DNA from 2 places in the Mesorhizobium huakuii genome. Region 1 is predicted to be linked to the other one. Evidence: riboswitches for the same ligand, from Rfam matches in the RefSeq annotation. Region 1 holds a riboswitch; the other holds the start of a gene.
The links. A riboswitch is a leader RNA that binds a small molecule or an ion and turns the genes downstream of it on or off. The one in region 1 is predicted to bind cobalamin.
Positions count from the first base shown of each region.

Region 2: it holds a riboswitch for cobalamin, as region 1 does, so the genes downstream of both, bluB (5,6-dimethylbenzimidazole synthase) here and HB778_RS00220 (CbtB domain-containing protein) in region 1, are expected to answer to the same signal.

Region 1 is NZ_CP050296.1:42,089-54,890, reverse strand. It holds gene HB778_RS00260 (response regulator transcription factor) at 1-104, opposite strand, end outside; gene mgtE (magnesium transporter) at 531-1,943, shown strand; gene HB778_RS00250 (hypothetical protein) at 2,159-2,938, shown strand; gene HB778_RS00245 (MerR family transcriptional regulator) at 3,183-3,569, shown strand; gene HB778_RS00240 (methyltransferase family protein) at 3,576-4,052, opposite strand; gene HB778_RS00235 (heparan-alpha-glucosaminide N-acetyltransferase) at 4,049-5,047, opposite strand; gene HB778_RS00230 (MFS transporter) at 5,257-6,456, shown strand; gene HB778_RS42700 (SRPBCC family protein) at 6,460-6,945, opposite strand; gene HB778_RS42695 (aromatic ring-hydroxylating oxygenase subunit alpha) at 6,945-7,628, opposite strand; cobalamin riboswitch at 7,760-7,957, shown strand; gene HB778_RS00220 (CbtB domain-containing protein) at 7,991-8,170, shown strand; gene HB778_RS00215 (CbtA family protein) at 8,186-8,989, shown strand; gene cobU (bifunctional adenosylcobinamide kinase/adenosylcobinamide-phosphate guanylyltransferase) at 8,982-9,497, shown strand; gene cobO (cob(I)yrinic acid a,c-diamide adenosyltransferase) at 9,499-10,113, shown strand; gene cbiB (adenosylcobinamide-phosphate synthase CbiB) at 10,440-11,411, opposite strand; gene cobD (threonine-phosphate decarboxylase CobD) at 11,410-12,456, shown strand; gene HB778_RS00190 (tyrosine phosphatase family protein) at 12,453-12,802, shown strand, end outside.
Region 2 is NZ_CP050296.1:4,912,071-4,918,072, forward strand. It holds gene HB778_RS23615 (MFS transporter) at 1-450, opposite strand, end outside; gene HB778_RS23620 (TetR/AcrR family transcriptional regulator) at 571-1,179, shown strand; gene HB778_RS23625 (hypothetical protein) at 1,275-2,258, shown strand; partial or broken gene bluB (5,6-dimethylbenzimidazole synthase) at 2,414-2,995, opposite strand; cobalamin riboswitch at 3,097-3,276, opposite strand; gene HB778_RS23635 (histone deacetylase family protein) at 3,398-4,324, shown strand; gene HB778_RS23640 (exodeoxyribonuclease VII small subunit) at 4,328-4,579, shown strand; gene HB778_RS23645 (DUF2277 domain-containing protein) at 4,678-4,944, shown strand; gene HB778_RS23650 (pirin family protein) at 4,985-5,905, shown strand.

The DNA.
Region 1 (12,802 bases):
CCGCTTTGCACGGTGCTCAACAAGTCGAAGCGGCCGTCGCATTCGAGCATTTCGCGCAGCGCCGATATGACGAACGGATTGCGCTCGGCGACGACAATGCGCATGCGCCGGTCGCCAATTGCCTTGCTCGTTTTCCCGGGCTTGCTGTTCAAGGGCCGTTTTTGTCCTGGGCTGGTTGTGCCGCAACTCCGAGGCCAGGTTTCAGGCCTGGTCCCGTATCATGACAATTCTGCCCCAACCGCGCTGGGGTGCTCTTTCCCCCAGCGACATCGGCTGTCGCGCCATCTGAAGCCGGGATTGGCTGGTTTTTGATGGGAGAGGCATTGCCGGGTCAGGCATCCGTGATGCGCTCACCGGGGTGGCGTGGAGCAAGCGTTTCGTTTGATATTCCGTGCCTTAGAGCGATAAGTTCTCAAATCGAATCGCGCCTGCATGCGAGATGCATCGGATTTCCGCGAAACCGATTTCCGCTTTAAGGTCCGATGCTCTAGACCTGAGACATAATTTTTCCGGGATGGCGGGAGGCGCTGGTGGAGGACAAGCAGACGATCTCCGCCAAGGCGGCTGACGACGCCCACGCCGACATCTATGGCGAGGACGGTGCGGTCCTTTCGTCCTTCCTTGCCCAAATCGGGGCTGCGATCGCCGACCGCGATACGTTGGCCCTCAAGCATGAAGTCGACCATCTGCACCAGTCGGAACTTGGCGACCTGATCGAGGCGCTGCATCCCGAACAGCGGCGGGCCCTGGTCGAGCTGCTGGGCGCCGATTTCGACTTTTCCGCGCTGACCGAGGTCGACGAGGCGATCCGCATGGAGATCGTCGACAATCTGCCCAATGCGCAGATCGCGCAGGCGGTGCAGGCACTCGATTCCGACGATGCGGTCTACATTCTCGAAGACCTCGAAAAGGAAGACCAGGACGAGATCCTGTCGCAACTGCCGTTCACAGAACGGATCAGGCTGCGCCGCTCGCTCGACTATCCGGAAGAGACCGCAGGGCGGCGCATGCAGACCGAGTTCGTCGCGGTGCCGCCGTTCTGGACCATCGGCCAGACCATCGACTATATGCGCGAGGACAGGAACCTGCCCGAGCGTTTCAGCCAGATCTTCGTCATCGACCCGACCTTCAAACTGCTCGGCGCCATCGATCTCGACCAGATCCTGCGCACCAAGCGCACGGTCAAGGTCGGAGAGATCATGCACGAGACGCGGCACGCCATTCCGGCGACGATGGACCAGGAAGAAGCGGCGCGCGAATTCGAACAGTACGACCTCTTGTCGGCCGCCGTCGTCGACGAGAACGAGCACCTGGTCGGCGTGCTGACCATCGACGATGTCGTCGACGTCATCCAGCAGGAGGCCGAGGAAGATCTGCTGCGCATGGGCGGCGTCGGCGACGAAGAGCTTTCCGACAGCATTTTTTCGACCTCGCGCTCGCGCGTTCCCTGGCTGCTGATCAATCTGTTGACGGCATTCCTGGCGGCGTCGGTGATCAGCCTGTTCGACCGCACGATCGAGCACATCGTGGCGCTTGCGGTGCTGATGCCGATCGTCGCCGGCATGGGCGGCAATGCCGGTTCGCAGACCATGACCGTTACCGTGCGGGCGCTGGCGACCAAGGATATCGACATCTACAATGCCGGCCGCATCATCCGTCGCGAGATGGGCGTCGGCTTCATCAACGGCGTCGTCTTCGCCATCCTGATCGGCATTGTCGCGGCGGCCTGGTTCCACGATCCCAATCTGGGCGGCATCATAGCGGCGGCGATGATCATCAACATGTTCGTCGCCGCCTTGGCCGGCATCCTTATCCCGCTGCTGCTCGACCGGTTCAAGATCGATCCGGCGGTGGCGTCGGCGGTGTTCGTCACCACGGTCACCGACGTTGTCGGCTTCTTCGCCTTCCTCGGCCTTGCCACCTGGTGGTTCGGCGTCGCGTGAAGGCATAGGCCGCTCTGGGGCACGGAAACTTGTGGTCCGCCGGGCAGGCGGACGATATATGCTTCTGCCTCCGCCAAAATACTGCCCAAGATGGACGGTGTGGCCGGCGGTCCGTGAAATGCCGGATAAATGCACCCACCGTATTTGAATTGAATGATCTGCGTGTCGATTGGCAACAAGGAGGCGCGATGATGGGTGCGGTATCCTTCCGACTTATGACTGCACTGATCTTCGGGATGTTCGCTGTCTGCCCGGCGGCGGCGGATTCCGCCTATTCACAAGCTGATATTTTGCAAGGGCTTAAGTCGGTCGCACTGTTCAATGCGGACTACATGGTGTTGCTGCGCCAGCAGGAACTCGCCTGCGTCAAGGCTTCCACGGCCAACGATGCGAACTGGGCGCGCGAACGTCAGACGTTTGTTTCCGAGGCGCTGCGCAGCGGCTTCGATCGCGCGACGGTCGAAGCGATCGACGCGCGCCTCGCCGGTGGCGATACTTTAAAAGCCGGCCAGACATGCCCCAGCGCGAGAACGCCACGGCCTTGGACCGACTTTGCCCGGACCGTGTTCACGGACGCGTCAAACGGACTGGCTCTTACGGCGTATACGTTTCCGTTAAAACCGCGGACGCTAGATCAACTGGACCAGATCAAAGCACTTGTTCGCGAAAAAGAGCCGATGCGCATAAGGACGGAGCGATGCTTTCAGGCGATCGCACCCGCGATGTTTGCCCTATCTTGGACAAACGGGATCGCCGAGAACATCACTGTGCTGAAGATGATGGCGGACGCCGGCTTTCCGACTTCCGAAATCGCAGACGTTGCTGAAATCCTGGATTTGAAGACGTTCCTGGTCGTTCTGACCAAAGCCGAGGCGGCAAGTATGGTTGACAGTTGCAAGGCCGACACCGGCTGGCAAGAGGATTATACCGTGCGGTTTGACCTGCGGCCACTGGAGCACGGCGTTGCGAAAATTCTCTATGAAGTCCCACAATAACGTCTTCTCATGCCGCGGCGGCAGGACCAGTGAGTCCATCCTCCAGGCGGATGTTTCCGACTTAGCCTCACGCACGTTAAGCCGATGCGATTGCCTTGGGGTGTGGGCCCTGCTCAATTGACTTTTACGTAAATGCCGTGCGAGGCTCGCGCGGGGGCCATGTCGATTCCGGCGGGCAAGGGTTTGGTTCGGGACAGAAGGCGACGCCGCGTGGTGTTGCCCAGGCTTCCGGCATGGAGCGACAATGCGGGAATATTATTCGATCACCGAACTGACCCGCGAATTCGACGTGTCGACGCGGACGCTGCGCTTCTATGAGGATGAGGGGCTGGTGCAACCGGTGCGGCGTGGCCGCACGCGGCTGTTTCGCCCGTCCGACCGCCATCTCATCCGGCAAATCATGCGCGGCAAAAGGCTCGGCTTCTCGATCAACGAAATCCGCGAAATCATCCAGATGTACAAGGAGCCGCCGGGCGAGGTCGGTCAACTCAAGCTGATGATCAAGCGCATCGAGGAAAAGCGCGAGGATCTCCGGCAAAAGCGCCGCGACCTCGAGGAGACGCTCGCCGAACTCGACCAGGCCGAGGAATCCTGCGTCGAGCGGCTGGTGGAGCTCGGCGTCAACACGTAACGCTGTTCAAATCCAGCGGCGCACGCGTTTGGCGTAGTCGCGGTATTTCTTGCCGAACTTCGCCGCCAGCACCTTTTCCTCGCCCTCGATGGCGACCTTCTGCGTGACGAAGGCGGCGATGAACGCCAGCGGCAGGAACCAGACGATCCCCGAGACAAAGGCGACGCCGATCAACAGCAGCGTGTTGGCGAGATACATCGGGTTGCGGGTGATGCCGAAAGGACCTGTGGTGACGAGGTGATCCGGCACTGCGTTGGGGTTAAGCGTTGTCCTGGCCCTGATCATGGTACGGATGGCAGTGAACCAGAGTGCCGCGACGCCGAACAGTGCCACCCAGCCGGCGGCGAACAGGAGGTCGCCGAGAAGGTCGCCGATCCAGGGCAGGGGATAGAAAAGACCGAGGGCGACGCTGATGGCGATGGCGGTGATATAGATCACCGGCGGCCACGGTATCACCCCGGGCTTCGGCTGGGGTTCGGTCATTGAGTTCCTCCCTCGTCCATCTTGTCCTCGGTCTGGGCCGTGCAGCTGGCGGCCAGATCGCCCAGATGCGCCCGGAATTCCGCACTCTGGTCGTTGTTCTCAAGCCGATCAAGCGTGGCCTCGCCCTCGATCGTCGTCAGTATGCAACTGCAATAGCTGGTGCAGAAGGTTGCGTTGCGCGTCTGCTCGCATGAGCGCTGGCAGGTTTTCAGGAAATTGACTTGCGGGGTTTCGACCTGGGCGGGCATGACTTGCGAAAACAGCCAGACGCAGCCGATCAGCAACGGCTGGTGGATCAGGTAGAAGGCGAGGCTGTGGCGGCCGATGAAGAGCAGCGGATTGGCCCAGCGGCCGGGCGCAAGGCTCGCCAGACGCGCTCGCAGGCCGGAGGCGGAAGTGAGTTTCGCCACGCCGATGCCGATAAGCACCGCGCCGAACCATGGAAACAGCGGCACATAGTCGTTGGATCGTGGATTGGTCGCCGATAGGCCGATCCACCATAGCCAGGGATGGTCCAGGGCCTCGAAGCGCAGATAGACGGGCGCAGCGATCACGAGCGCGGCAACGACAAGCGTCAGCAGGGCCGGCAGCCACAGGAAGGCGAGGCCGAGCAGGCTGGCGAGCGCGATCTCATGCAGGATGCCGAAGAAGATGAATCCGTCCGGCGTCGCGATGCGGGTGACCACCGAAATGGCGACCGCGGCACCGGCAACCATTGCAAAGCGCTTCCAAAAACCGTTCCAGCGGATTTGCTGGCCGTGAGCCAGGTACAGGCTGACGCCGACCAGGAACAGGAAAGTCGAGGCGATGCAGCGTGCGTAGATCTTCCACCAGCCAAAAGCGGTGAGGCCTGGATCGGTGTAGCCGAAGAATTCCAGATCCCAGGTGAAATGGTAGCTCGCCATGGCCAGCAGCGCGATGCCGCGCACAATGTCGATGGCGACGATGCGCTTTGATGGCTCCGGAACGGGTGCGGTCGGCGTATGGATGGTCATGGTCTCGCGATCTGATTCAGCCCCGCCTGAGGACTATCACGGTTGGACGGGACAGAAGAAGGCCGGGGCATCGGATCAAGCGCCGCTTTAGGCCAGAGCCGGGAAGCCTTTGACCGGTTTCGCTTTTCGCCGGTTACACGTCGGTTTCCTCTTAATCGTCCGGGAACGACCACGGCAGATTTGGCCGGTGATTCTGCTTTGGGGAAGCAATGTCCACCCATGTCCGCCATCCGATCTGGCTTCCGGCCCTCAAGGCCGCGGATGCGCGCACCTTCGCCTCGCTCTACGCGGTCGAATCCTTCGCCCGCGCCACGGTGTCGAGTGTCATCCCGATCCAGGCCTACGAGATTCTGCACAATGAGCAGATCGTCTCGATCCTCTACACCATCGTGGCGCTGCTCGGCCTGTCCGTGACCTTGTTCATGCCGATGCTGATCCGCCGCTTTGCCCGGCGCTGGGTCTACACGGCAGGCGCCTGCCTCCTTGCAATAGGCTCGCTGTTCTTCGTTACCCACACGCTGGCCGGGCAACTGGCCGGCATGCTGTGCCGTGTGATGGGCGCTAGTGCGCTCTCGATCACGCTCAACCTCTACATCATGGACCACATCCGCAAGACCGACTTCATGCAGGCCGAATCGCTGCGCATGGCGTGGTCGATGCTCGCCTGGACCGGCGGGCCGACGCTCGGCATCTTCCTCTACACGCGCTTCGGCATCTATGCCGCGCATGGTGCGGTGGCGGTGTTCGCGCTGGCGCTATTGGCGCTGTTCTGGACCTATCGGCTTGGCGACAACCCTTCGATCCGGCCCGGCAAGACACGGCCGGCCAATCCGCTCGCCAATATCGGCCGCTTCGTCGCGCAGCCCAGATTGAGGCTTGCCTGGCTGATCGCCTTCGGCCGCTCCTGTTTCTGGACGACGTTCTTCGTCTATGGGCCGCTGTTCATGGTGATCACCGGCGAGGGCAAGCTGGCCGGCGGTCTTCTGGTTTCGGCCGGCAACGCGCTGTTGTTCATGGCGATCTTCTGGGGCAAGGCCGGACAACGCTTTGGCGGCCGGCGCACCATGACATTTGCCTATTTCGCCATGTCGGCAATGCTTCTGGCGGCGGGTGCTGTCGGGGAGAGCGTGCCGCTGCTCACCGGCACTTTCCTGCTGTGTGGCGCCTTCTTCACCATCGCGCTCGATGCGCTGGGTTCGACCGCCTTCATGCGCTCGGTGCGCTCCTATGAGCGGGCGCAGATGGCGGCAGTCTACCGCACCTATCTCGACTTTTCCGAGCTGACGCCGCCGCTGGTCTATTCGGTGGTGCTGGCCTTCTTTGGACTGGGCTCGGTGTTCGTCACGCTCGGGCTGCTGGCGGCGGTTTGCGGGTTTGTCACGTGGCGCTACCTGCCGAAGTCCCTGTGAGGATCAGGCAGAAAGCGCCGCGTGCTGCTCGCGCACCCAGTTGTGGAAGCGGTGCAAGTCGTACTCTTCGGGCATCAGCACGCCGGCGGTGTGACGCATCGAACGCAGGCCCCTCTGGTTGACCTCGCAGATCGCCGCATCCTCTTCCAGCACCTGCGTGCCAAAGGCGACGATGTTGTCGATGTCGGTCGTGGCCAGGGCCTCGGGGGTAAACAGCCATTCGGCGACAAGTTCGGTTTGCTCCGGGCCGAGCGGCACAAGGCGCACGGTCCTGACATAGTCGACATGACCGACGATGAACATCGAGGGCAGGCTGGTGGCGTAGGTCTGGCCGGCGGCGCGTTCGGCTGGCGTCAGGCCTGAGAAGACCGGCCCATGCGTCTTGCCGTCGCGCGACCAGGTCTCGGCCCCGGCGCGCAGGCCGCCGGAAAATTCCGGCGCGTCATTGTCGGCATGGCGCGTCCATTCGGGGTCATCGTGCCGGCTCATCAGGCGCGGCCGTAGATCGGCACCAGCCGTGACAGGTCCTTGTGCACGCCCGGACAGTGCAGGCACTCGTTGAAGTTTTCCCAAAAAATCTTCCAGTTGCAGTGCATCACCTTGCGCAGCACATGGCCTGAGACCAGCGTTTCCAGCGGCCAGTTGCCGAGATTGCCGGAGGCCGGGTCGAAGGAGGCCTGCGCGGAGCCCGCCGCATCCTCCTGCAGATTGATGAAGACGAAACCACGCCACACCGAGAGCGCGACGCGGTAGAGCGGATGGTCGGCCTTGTCGAAACCATCAGGCAACGATTTCGACGGCACGCGCACGAGGTCGCCGCGCAGCGAATAGGACCAGGCGTGGTAGGGGCACGTGATCAGCCGCGCCTTCAGCCGGCCCTCGCTCTCCTGGCAAAGCTGCGAGCCGCGATGCCGGCAGGTGTTGTGGAAGGCGCGCAGCGCGCCGGTGTCGTCGCGCAGCACGATGATGTCCTGCGTGCCGATGCGGAATCGGCGGAAGGCAAGCGGCTGGGCGAGATCGGCCTCGCGGCAGACGAGCAGCCAGTTTTTGTACCAGATGGCATCGAGATCCCGCTGATAGGCTGCTTCATCCCAATAGGCCGATGAAGGCAGCGTCGGTTCGGCCTGGGTCAGGCCGTTGTAGGGGGCGCGCTCGCTGGCAATGGGCTGCATGGCTGGCTTCCAGTGAAGATGCCAGCCGACACCCGGCCAGGAGAATTGTCAATTGTCGCGCCTCGCGACGGCATGGCGCAATCGCGCTGTTTGCCGGCGGAATTTGGTTTGCCGCGTGTCGTGATTTTCCCTATAGTCATGCAGTCGTCGGTTCCGTTTTGGAGCCAAGAGGGAATGCGGTGCGGGCGAAATTCTTGCCCAATGCCGTGGCTGCCCCCGCAACTGTGTGCGGTAGTCCTCTCCATATGCCACTGAAGATTCGTCTTCGGGAAGGTGGAGAAGGGCGCTGATCCGCGAGCCAGGAGACCTGCCGACGACGGCAAAACTGACAGGCCCTCGGGTGGAGGGTGAAAGGACAAGATATGAATACCGCTTCCGTCTCCCTCGGCGCCTCCGTCTCCTCGCAGTCGCGCTTCATGCAGCTGGCGCTCGCCGCGCTGCTCGGCATTTTCGTGATGGGCTTTGTCGGCTTTTCGCATATCGATGCGGTCCACAATGCGGCTCACGACTATCGCCATTCGATGGCGTTTCCCTGCCACTGACCAGGATCTGACATCATGAACCTGTTTCGCAACGTCGTGTTCATCGCGGCGATCGCAGGGCTCGTGGCCGGCGTCATCCTCGCCTGCATGCAGGCCTATGCCACTGTGCCGCTGATCCTGAAGGCGGAAGTCTACGAACAGGCCGGCGGCGGCCATAAGCACGACCATGCCGCGGCCCCGGCCGCGGCGGATACCACTGCCATGAGTACGGCCGCCCCGGCGGGGAATGCCATGAGCACTGCGGCGCCGGCCCCGGCTGAAGTGACTGCTCCGGCGAAAGACGAGGGTTGGGCGCCGGCAGACGGTTTCGAGCGTTTCGCCTTCAGCGTGCTTGCCAATATCGTCACCGGCATCGGCTTCGCGCTGATCCTGGTCGCGGTTTCGGAATTCGCCGGCGGCATCGGCAATTGGCGCCAGGGCGTATTCTGGGGCCTGGCCGGCTTTGCCGTGTTCACGCTGGCGCCTGGTCTCGGCCTACCGCCGGAACTGCCGGCCATGCCGGCGGCCGATCTCTTGCCGCGCCAGATCTGGTGGTGGGCAACGGTGGCGGCAACCGCGGCTGGTCTCGGCCTGATCGCGTTCCGCAAGTCACTGCCGCTCGCCATCCTTGCCGTGGCGCTGATCGTTGCCCCGCACATCGTCGGCGCGCCACAGCCCGACAGCTTCGAGACGGCGATTCCGGAAGGGTTGCATCACCAGTTCGTGGTGGCGGTGACGGTGACCAACCTGGTGTTCTGGCTGGTGCTCGGCGCCGTCGTCGGCGTGGTGCGCGGACGCTTCACCGGCACCGCGACCAGCCTGCGCGACAGCTTTGCCTGATCGCAACAAGCTGACGTTCATCATCGGCGGCGCGCGCTCCGGCAAGAGCGCGCATGCCGAAACCCTGGCGACGGCGTTGCCGTCACCATGGGCCTATATCGCCACGGCTGAGGCCTACGACAGCGAAATGCGCGAGCGCATCGCGCTGCACCGCTCGCGGCGCGGCGAGGGCTGGATGACTATCGACGCACCGCTCGATCTCGCCGGCGCGCTCGAGGCCTTGCCCGACAACCAGCCGGTGCTGGTCGACTGCCTGACACTGTGGCTGACCAATCACATGCTGGCCGATCACGACGTTGGAGCCGAATGCCGGCGGCTGGCGGATGTGCTGTCACGGCCACGCGGGCCCTGGTTCGTGGTGTCCAACGAAGTCGGGCAAGGCATCGTGCCGGACAATGCCTTGGCGCGCCGTTTTCGCGATGATGCCGGAAGGCTCAACCAGCAGGTCGCGGCGATTGCCGATACGGTGCTGCTGATGGTGGCGGGGCTGCCGCTCAAGGTGAAATGACATGACCGACATCGACAATAAGGACGAGGAGCGCCACCGCGCCAAGATGGCCAAGCGCAAGGCGGTGCAGGACGCCGAGGTGGCCAGCAAGACGGTCGAGAAGGGGCTGCTCATTGTCAACACCGGCCCGGGTAAGGGCAAGACCACGGCCGCCTTCGGCCTGGCGCTCAGAATGCTCGGCTATGGCAAGCGCGTCGGCGTCGTCCAGTTCATCAAGGGCAAGTGGCACACCGGCGAGAAGGATGCGTTTGCTGCCTTCGGCGACCGCGTCGTCTGGCATGCAATGGGCGAGGGTTTTACCTGGGAGACGCAGGATCTGAAGCGCGACATCGCGGCGGCCGAGGCTGCCTGGGCCAAGGCGCTGGAGTTGATCGCCGATCCGTCGATCAGCCTAGTCGTGCTCGACGAGCTCAACATCGCGCTGCGCTACGACTATCTCGATCTCGAAAAGGTGGTTGCGGCGCTGAAAGCGCGGCGCGAAGGCCTGCATGTCGTCGTCACCGGCCGCAACGCCAAGCCGGCGCTGGTCGAGGCCGCTGATCTGGTCACCGAGATGGGCGTGACCAAGCACCATTTTTCGGCGGGCGTGAAAGCGCAGCAGGGGATCGAGTTTTGAGATCTGTTGTCCCCTTTGTGGGTAAGCGTTCAAGTCAGGTCGCCAAACGCTCCCAGCGGGGCTCCCTTCCTTTCCCTCCGGAGGGGGAAGGTGGCGCTGCGAAGCAGCGACGGATTGGGGGAAGGCGGTTATCGAACGCGCGGTCTCAGACAGGCAAGCGCGACCCGGCGGGTGCGAAAACGCGACTGCCGAGCTGGTCGACCCCCACTCCGTCTCGGCTTCGCCGAGCCACCTCTCCCCCGATCGACGGGGGAGAGGAAAGGCGCGAACCTGTTGTAGCCCGGCTCCCATCCTCCCCTTCGAGAGCGAACTCACGAGGGGTGAGGTTAGGCCAGAATAACGACGACCGAGACCACCGCGAACAGCACGATAAGCAGATAATCGGCGACGTGGTAGAGTTTCAGTGCTTGCCTGATGTCGTCGCTATCGACGTCGCGGCGGCCGCCTTCGCCCATAAAGACATCGTCGACCACGATGCCGCCATAGCTGCGTGGCCCGGCAAGTGCCAGGCCAAGCGCGCCGGCCATGGCCGCTTCCGGCCAGCCGGCATTGGGCGAGCGGTGTTTTTTCGCATCGCGCCGCACCGCCTGCCATGAACTGCTGGCGTCGGCTCCCTTGACCAGGAAAGCCGCCAGCACGATCAGCAGCGCCGTCAGCCTTGATGCCGGCAGGTTGATCCAGTCGTCGAAGCGCGCCGCCGCCCAGCCGAAGGCCTCATGGCGCGGGGTGCGGTGGCCGATCATCGAATCGGCGGTGTTGGCGGCCTTGTAGGCAGCGCCGCCGGCCAATCCGCCGACACCGGTCCAGAAGGCAGGGGCGACGATGCCGTCGGAAAAATTCTCGGCCAAGCTTTCGATCGCCGCACGGCAGATGGCGGCCCTGTCGAGCGCTTCGGGATCGCGGCCGACGATTCTCGAGACGGCAACACGGCCCATGGCGAGGCCGGCGCTGTCGAGCGCATCGGCCACGGCCTCGACGTGCTCGTAGAGGCTCTTCTGCGACAGCAGCGATGTCGCCAGAAGGGCGGCGATGAAAAATCCCAGGGGAACGAACCAGAGCAGGACAAGCTGTACGCCGAGGCCGACCACCGCGGGCACCAGCACGATGACCAGCAGCGCCTGGACACCGCGTTGGCGACGCAGCGCGTCGGGATCAGTGGCGCGGTTGAGCCTGCGATCGAGAAAGGATATCAGCCTGCCGAACCACGTTACGGGATGGCCGATGGCGCGGAACAGCCAGTCCGGGTAACCCAGGACACGTTCGACGGCCAATGACAGGAAAGCGATCAGGACTGACATGAAGCTTCTTGAAGGAGCGGTGGACCATGGTGGAAGTCTTGGCCGGGCGAGGGCGCTTTTCCCCAACGCCGTGCTGCCTTTCGTCGACCTCTCGACCGGTATCAACCCGCACTCCTACCCGTTTTTCGACCTGCCCGCCACCTCGCTGTCGCGATTGCCGGAAGCCACGCGGATTCACGAGCTGACAGAAATCGCGGCTAGAACCTATGGCGCGCCGTCGCCAGCCAATGTCGTCGCGGCACCCGGCACGCAGATCCTGCTGCCGCGCGTGGCGTCGCTGGTCAGGCCCGGCAAGGCATTGGTGCTGGGGCCGACCTATGCCGAACATGCCCGTGCCGCGGCAATCGCCGGGCACGAGGTGGCCGAAGTCAGCGATTTTGTGGCACTGGCGCAGGCTGACCTTGCCATCATCGTCAATCCGAACAATCCCGATGGTCGCGTCATCGAGCACGACCGGCTGCTGGTTCTGGCCGCCGGATTGCGCGCCAGAGGCGGGCTGCTGGTCGTCGACGAAGCGTTCATGGATGTCGGCCCGCGTGAACACAGCCTTGCCGGTGATGTCGATCAAGGCGGCATCGTCGTGCTGCGCTCGTTCGGCAAGTTCTTTGGCCTGGCCGGCCTGCGGCTTGGCTTCGCGCTTTCCGATGCCGCAACCGTAGAATTGCTGGAAACGCAATTCGGCCCGTGGGCCGTCGCCGGCCCAACGCTGGAATATGGTATTCGCGCGCTTGCCGATATTGGCTGGCAGGACGCAATGCGGGCATCGCTTGCCGAGGCAGCCGCGCAGCTTGACGCATTGTTCGGCCGTTTCGACGTGCCTGTCGCGGGCGGCACCACGTTGTTCCGCTATGTCAGCCTGCCGGATGCGGCCGGCCTGTTTTCAGCGCTTGGCGAGCGCGGCGTCCTGCTTCGGCATTTCTCCGACCGACCGCATGTCCTGCGCGCCGGCCTGCCGGGGAGTGAGCTGGAATGGCAGCGGCTCGAATCGGCCCTTGCCGAATGGGCGACGCGGCGCGAGGATCGACAAAAAGGTTCAAAACCATGATCCATGTCTGCTCGCTAGCGAAGATAGAGGAAACGGTGGCCAGGACCGGTGCCGACCGCATGCTGTCGCTGCTCTCCGTCGGAACCGATGTGACGCGTCCGGCCTCGATATCGAGCGAAAACCATCTGCACCTGGTCATGCACGATATCGCGGTGGCGCAGGACGGCATGACCATGCCGGGCGAGGAGCATGTCCGCAACCTGCTCGATTTCGCCCGCCGCTGGGATCGGACAAAGCCTATGGTCGTGCATTGCTATGCCGGCATCAGCCGCTCGACCGCTTCGGCCTACATCATCGTCGCCGCACTCGCGCCAAAACGCGACGAGGCCGAACTGGCCCGGACATT
Region 2 (6,002 bases), 2.3 Mb from region 1:
TTCGTCCGCCGCCGATTCGAAGGCGAATGAGGTGTTCATCTCCGGTCGGCCCCGGAAGAGCTCGGTCCAGCGCGCGCGCACCATGGCCGGCATGCTGGGCATGGCCGCCGCCAGCAGCGCCGACACGAACAATGTCCAAGTCGGCCAGTCCTGATTGGCCGCGGCAATCAGCGTGATGAACGCGAGCACGGAGATGATTGTCGTGGGCACGACAACCCGCGTCTGGCCCAGGCGGTCGACCAGCCTTGATATTTGCGGTGCCAGGAAAGCGTTGGCCAGCGCGAATGTCGCCGAGACAGCACCCGCCAGCCAGTATTCGCCGCGCGTCTGCGACAGCATCGCCACGATGCCGATCGGAGCCATGGCGATCGGCAGGCGCGCCATGAAGCCTGCGGCTGCAAAGCCCTTGGCTCCAGGGGCGCGGAAGATTTCCGAATAGGGGTTTTGCATGGTGGTTCCTCGACAAAGGCCGGTTCGACAATTACATACGTAGCGTATGAGGATTAGATAGGGCATACGCGACGTATGTCAATTGGCATACGGAACGTATGTGAATAGGACCAGACGGAAATGCACAGACCCCGCAAGGAAATGATCGCCGAGACGCGCGCCAAGCTGATCGCCGCGGCCCGCCAGGCCTTTGGCACGATTGGTTATGCTGAGGCGTCGATGGATGATTTCACCGCATCCGCCGGACTGACACGCGGCGCCCTCTATCACCACTTCGGCGACAAGAAGGGACTGCTGGAAGCGGTTATCGCCGAAATCGACGGCGAGATGGCGGCCAGGGTGAATGAGGTCGCGTCGAGAGCGCCGACCCGCTGGCAACATTTCGTCGACGAGTGCACAACCTATATCGAAATGGCGCTGGAGCCGGAAATCCAGCGCATCATGTTCCGGGACGGTCCGGCCGTGCTGGGCGATCCGGCACAATGGTCGAATGCCAATGCCTGCGTTGGTTCAATGACCGATCATCTGACCGCGCTGCAGGGGGAAGGGGTGGTCGTCCCGGGCGTCGACCCCGAGACCGCGGCACGGCTGATCAACGGTGCGAGCAGCCAGGCAGCGCAGCGGATCGCCAATTCGAACGACCCGGAAGCGACGTCGAGAAAAGTGGTGGCGGCGTTCAAGCAGCTGCTCGAGGGCCTGCTCAGAAAACCAGCTTCGCAACAGAACTGAAATCCCCGTCGGGCGCTCCGCTGGCCACTGCTCACGATTGACAATCTTCGGGGTGAGCGCATCCTCTGCAGCCATCTCTGAGGGGAGATTCGGGCATGTGGGATTTCGAGATCGGCAGGTCGGTGTCCATCATGATGCGGACCTGGCCTTTCATTGTCTTTCGCATGATCATCTATTTCGGCATCACGCTGGCCTACATCGTGGCGACCGGCACCGGCGCTTCCGTCGGCTATGGTGTCGGCAATATCTCCACCGATCCCGATGGACCGATGTCCTTCGCCCTGTGGGGCGGCGTGGTCGGCTTCGGCGTTGTCTCGATCGCCGTCTACTGGATCCGGGAATACATTCTCTATGTCGTCAAGGCCGGCCATATCGCCGTCATGGTCCATCTGATCGACGGCCGGGATGTCCCCGACGGCCAGAACCAGATCGCCTATGCCCGGCAGGTCGTGACGGAGCGTTTCGCCGAGGCCAACATCCTTTTCGTCGTCGACCAGCTGGTCAAGGGCGCCATTCGCGCCATCACCGGCCTGCTCGGCGGGATCGCCGCTTTCCTGCCCATTCCGGGCCTGAGCGGCCTTGTTTCCTTCATCAACACGGTGATTCGCCTGTCGCTGACCTATGTCGACGAGATCATCCTCGGCTACAACATCCGCATCAATTCGTCCTCGCCCTTCGAAACGGCGCGTCAGGGCGTGGTGCTCTATGCCCAGAACGGCAAGACCATGGTCAAGAACGCCGTCTGGCTGGCGGTCATCATGTGGGGCGTTTCCTTCGTCATCTTCCTGCTGATGCTGGCTCCGGCCGCAGCCATTTTATTCATGATGCCCGGCCAACTCGCCGGCTGGGCCTTCGTGCTCGCTATCGTCTTCGCCTGGGCCTTCAAGGCGGCCTTTATCGAGCCCTTCGCCATCGCTTGCCTGATGCAGGTCTATTTCAAGACCATCGCCGGCCAGGTGCCTGATCCGGCCTGGGACATCAGGCTGGCCGAGGCGTCGTCGAAATTCCGGGAATTGAAGGACAAGGCGCTGGCCTCCTTCGGCGGCTCGCGCTGGGGCACGGCCGGCGCAACGCGCTGATCGGCGGGCGCGCAGGCGACGGTGTTGAGGTGCGCCACAGCTAACTTGAGCGGTGCCTCGCCTTGCCCGCAAAAGGTCTCGCTCATGATCAGTTCGGGCAGCGGCAGGCGCCGACCCCAGCCATGCGTTTCAAGGTCCGGTTTCGGTGCGAACTCGGAAACCCGGCCAACGCAGAGATAGGCGATCGGCGTTACATGCTCGGGAATGGACAGCAGGCTTTTCAGCGCTTGCGGTTCAATGATGCTAACCCAACCGACGCCGATGCCTTCGGCGCGCGCTGCCAACCAGAAATTCTGCACCGCGCAGACCGTGCTGTAGAGATCCATCTCCGGATTGTGCCAGCGCCCCAGCGGCGAACCCTGCGAGCGCCGGCGGTCGCAGGTGATGCAGATGTTGAGGGCGCTTTCGCAGATGCCTTCCAGCTTGAGCTTGCGGTAGAGCGCCTGCCGTTCTTCCTCGATTTCAGGCAGTTCCTGTTCGCGCGCGGCCAGGAACAGGTCGCGCACATCAGCCCGTCGCGCGGCATCGCGGATGACAATGAAATTCCACGGCTGCATGAAGCCGACCGATGGCGCATGGTGCGCGGCAAGCAGCAGCCGTGCCAGCACCTCGTCGTCGAGCCCTGTGGGCAGGAAATGGCTGCGCACATCGCGCCGCGTGAACATCGCGCGATAGACCGCGTCGCGCGCCCTTTGGTCAAATCCGTCGCCCATAGGAGCGGTCATATCTTCCGGCATCGCTTGTCCCCTTGCGATTGCTATGGTTTCACATCGTCAGAGCGTACTTTGTGCGTCCAACTGGACGCACGTCACTCTGATGTCACCCGCCTGACCATGCGGATGACGATGCCTGCCAGGCCGGTCTTCTGGCTTGGGATCAACCCGCGTCCGGTGCCTTCCCGTCATCGACAGTGGCATTTACCGGCGCGGTCCCCCTCACAGCGTTGGGCACGCCACGGAATTCAACCGTGTTCCCGATTCTCCCGCTTGCGGCGAGCACCAGGCAGTGGCGGCGACCTTACGCCGAAGCCGCCGCGGCGCCAATCCCCGCAGCGACGCCAATGGACGCAGGCGTGATTTTCCCCAGCGATCGAGCCGCAATGCATGGCCATCGCAGCGCCGGGGCACTAGATAGGGAGCATGACAACCCGTCTCTACACCCATCCGATCTTCCTCGAACACATCACCCCGCCCGGTCACCCCGAGCGGCCGGACCGCTTGCGCGCCATCGAGCGCGTGCTCGATGACGAGACCTTTGCTGCGCTTGATCGCGTCAAGGCGCCGGAGGGCGATGAAGCGACCATCCTCTACGCGCATCCCGCCGATTTCGTCGCCCGCGTGCGCGCCGCCATTCCCGAAGAGGGCCTTGCCCGTATCGATGCCGACACCACCGCGAGCCCAAAGAGCTGGCAGGCGGTGATCACCGCGATCGGCGCCGCCAACGCTGCCGTCGACGACGTCTTTGCCGGCCGCGCCGACAATGTCTTCGTCGCCGCCCGCCCGCCCGGCCACCATGCCGAAAAGAGCACCGCGATGGGCTTCTGCTTCTTCAACACGGCGGCGATTGCGGCCCGCTACGCGCAGAAGAAGCATGGCGCCGAGCGCGTTGCCGTCGTCGATTGGGATGTCCATCACGGCAACGGCACGCAGGATATTTTCTGGGACGATCCTTCAGTGCTCTATTGCTCGACGCACCAGATGCCGCTCTATCCCGGCACCGGCGCGAAGAACGAGACCGGCGCCGGCAACATCGTCAACGCGCCTCTGGCGCCACAGACCGGCGGCGAGGTGTTTCGCGATGCCTTCCTGTCCCGGGTGCTGCCGGCGCTCGACAATTTCGCGCCCGATTTGATCATCATTTCGGCTGGTTTCGACGCGCATCACCGCGACCCGCTGGCCGAGATCAATCTGACCGAGGATGATTTCGACTGGGCGACAGGCCAGCTGATGCAGCGCGCCGCGCGCCACAGCGGCAACCGGCTCGTCAGCCTGCTCGAGGGCGGCTACGATCTGCAGGGACTGGCATTTTCGGTCGCCGCCCATGTCGGGCGACTGATGAAAGGATGAATGATGGCTGCTGAGACCAACGAAGACGTCAAGGCGATGAGCTTCGAGCAGGCACTCGACGCACTGGAAAAGATCGTCGATGATCTGGAGCGTGGCGACGTGCCGCTCGACCAGTCGATCAAGATCTATGAGCGCGGCGAGGCGCTGAAGGCGCATTGCGATCGGCTGCTGAAGGCCGCCGAGGACAAGGTCGAGAAGATCAGGCTGTCGCGCGACGGCAAGCCGGTCGGAACCGAGCCGCTCGACGCGGAATGAGGCGCAAGCCGTTCACCGAGTTTTGGACATCATCGTGTTTGAGGATAGAGTTCGTCGCCGTTGATATGGCGCCTTGGACAAGAGGAGATACGGAAGCGATGTGCAGAAACATCAAGACCCTGTTCAATTTTGATCCGCCGGCAACCAATGACGAAGTGCGCGACGCGGCCCTTCAGTTCGTCCGCAAGCTGAGCGGAACGACACGCCCGTCGAAACAGAACCAGCATGCGTTCGACCACGCCGTCGAGGCCATCGCGGCATCGGCGCGCGAACTTCTCGATTCACTCGAAACCCATCAGCATCCGCGCAATCGCGAAGAGGTGGCGGCCAAACTGCGGGCAAAGGCGGCGATCCGCTTTGCCTGACGCTGCCAAAGCGGTCCACGACCGCTGACAAGGAGAGTCCATGAGCTTCTTTCCCGGGAAAGACCCTGAAGCCGGCGACGCCTTCGCCAGCGACCAGATCGAGCTGATGGTCATCCCGAACGCCAAGGACATTGGCGGCTTCGAGGTCCGTCGCGCTTTGCCGACCGCCAAGAGGCGGCTGGTCGGGCCCTTCATCTTTTTCGATCGGATGGGCCCGGCGATCCTGCGCGGTGGCCAGGCGATGGATGTCCGTCCGCATCCGCATATCGGCCTGTCGACGGTGACCTATCTGTTCGACGGCAAGATCAGGCATCGCGATTCGCTCGGCACGGAAATGGTGATCCAGCCCGGCGACGTTAACCTGATGACCGCCGGCCGCGGCATCGTCCACTCCGAACGCACGCCCGAGGAGTTGCGCGGCGCGCCGATGTCGATCTCCGGCCTGCAGACATGGCTGGCGCTGCCCGACGGCAAGGAGGAAGTGGCGCCGGTGTTCGAGAACACCGCGGCCTTGCGGCTCCCTGAAATCGACGCCGAAGGCGTCCGCGGCCGCATCGTCATCGGCGATTTCCAGGGGCTGCGCTCCCCGGTGCGGGCCGATACCGAGACGCTCTATGCCGATCTCAGGCTGACGCCTGGCGCCAGCGTGAAAATCCCGGCCGATGCCGAAGAACGCGCCATCTACACACTGGAAGGCGAGGTTTCGATTTCAGGCGACGTCTTTCCGGCCGAGCGACTGCTGGTGTTCCGGCCCGGTGACGAGATCATCATATCGTCGCAAAGCGGCGCGCATTTCATGCTGTTCGGCGGCGCCTCGCTCGGCTCGAAGCGCTACATCTGGTGGAATTTCGTCTCCTCGTCCAAGGAGCGCATCGAACAGGCCAAACAAGAATGGAAGACGGGCCGCTTCGATATCGTTCCTGGAGATGAGGAAGAGTTTATTCCGCTGCCGGAAAACTAATGAATATCGCCCAAAAGCGGCCCGGTTTCGGGGCCACGATATGCATGAAAACAAGGACTTGGAAGCGCGGGCATAGACTGTTTCGACGCACTGTCCT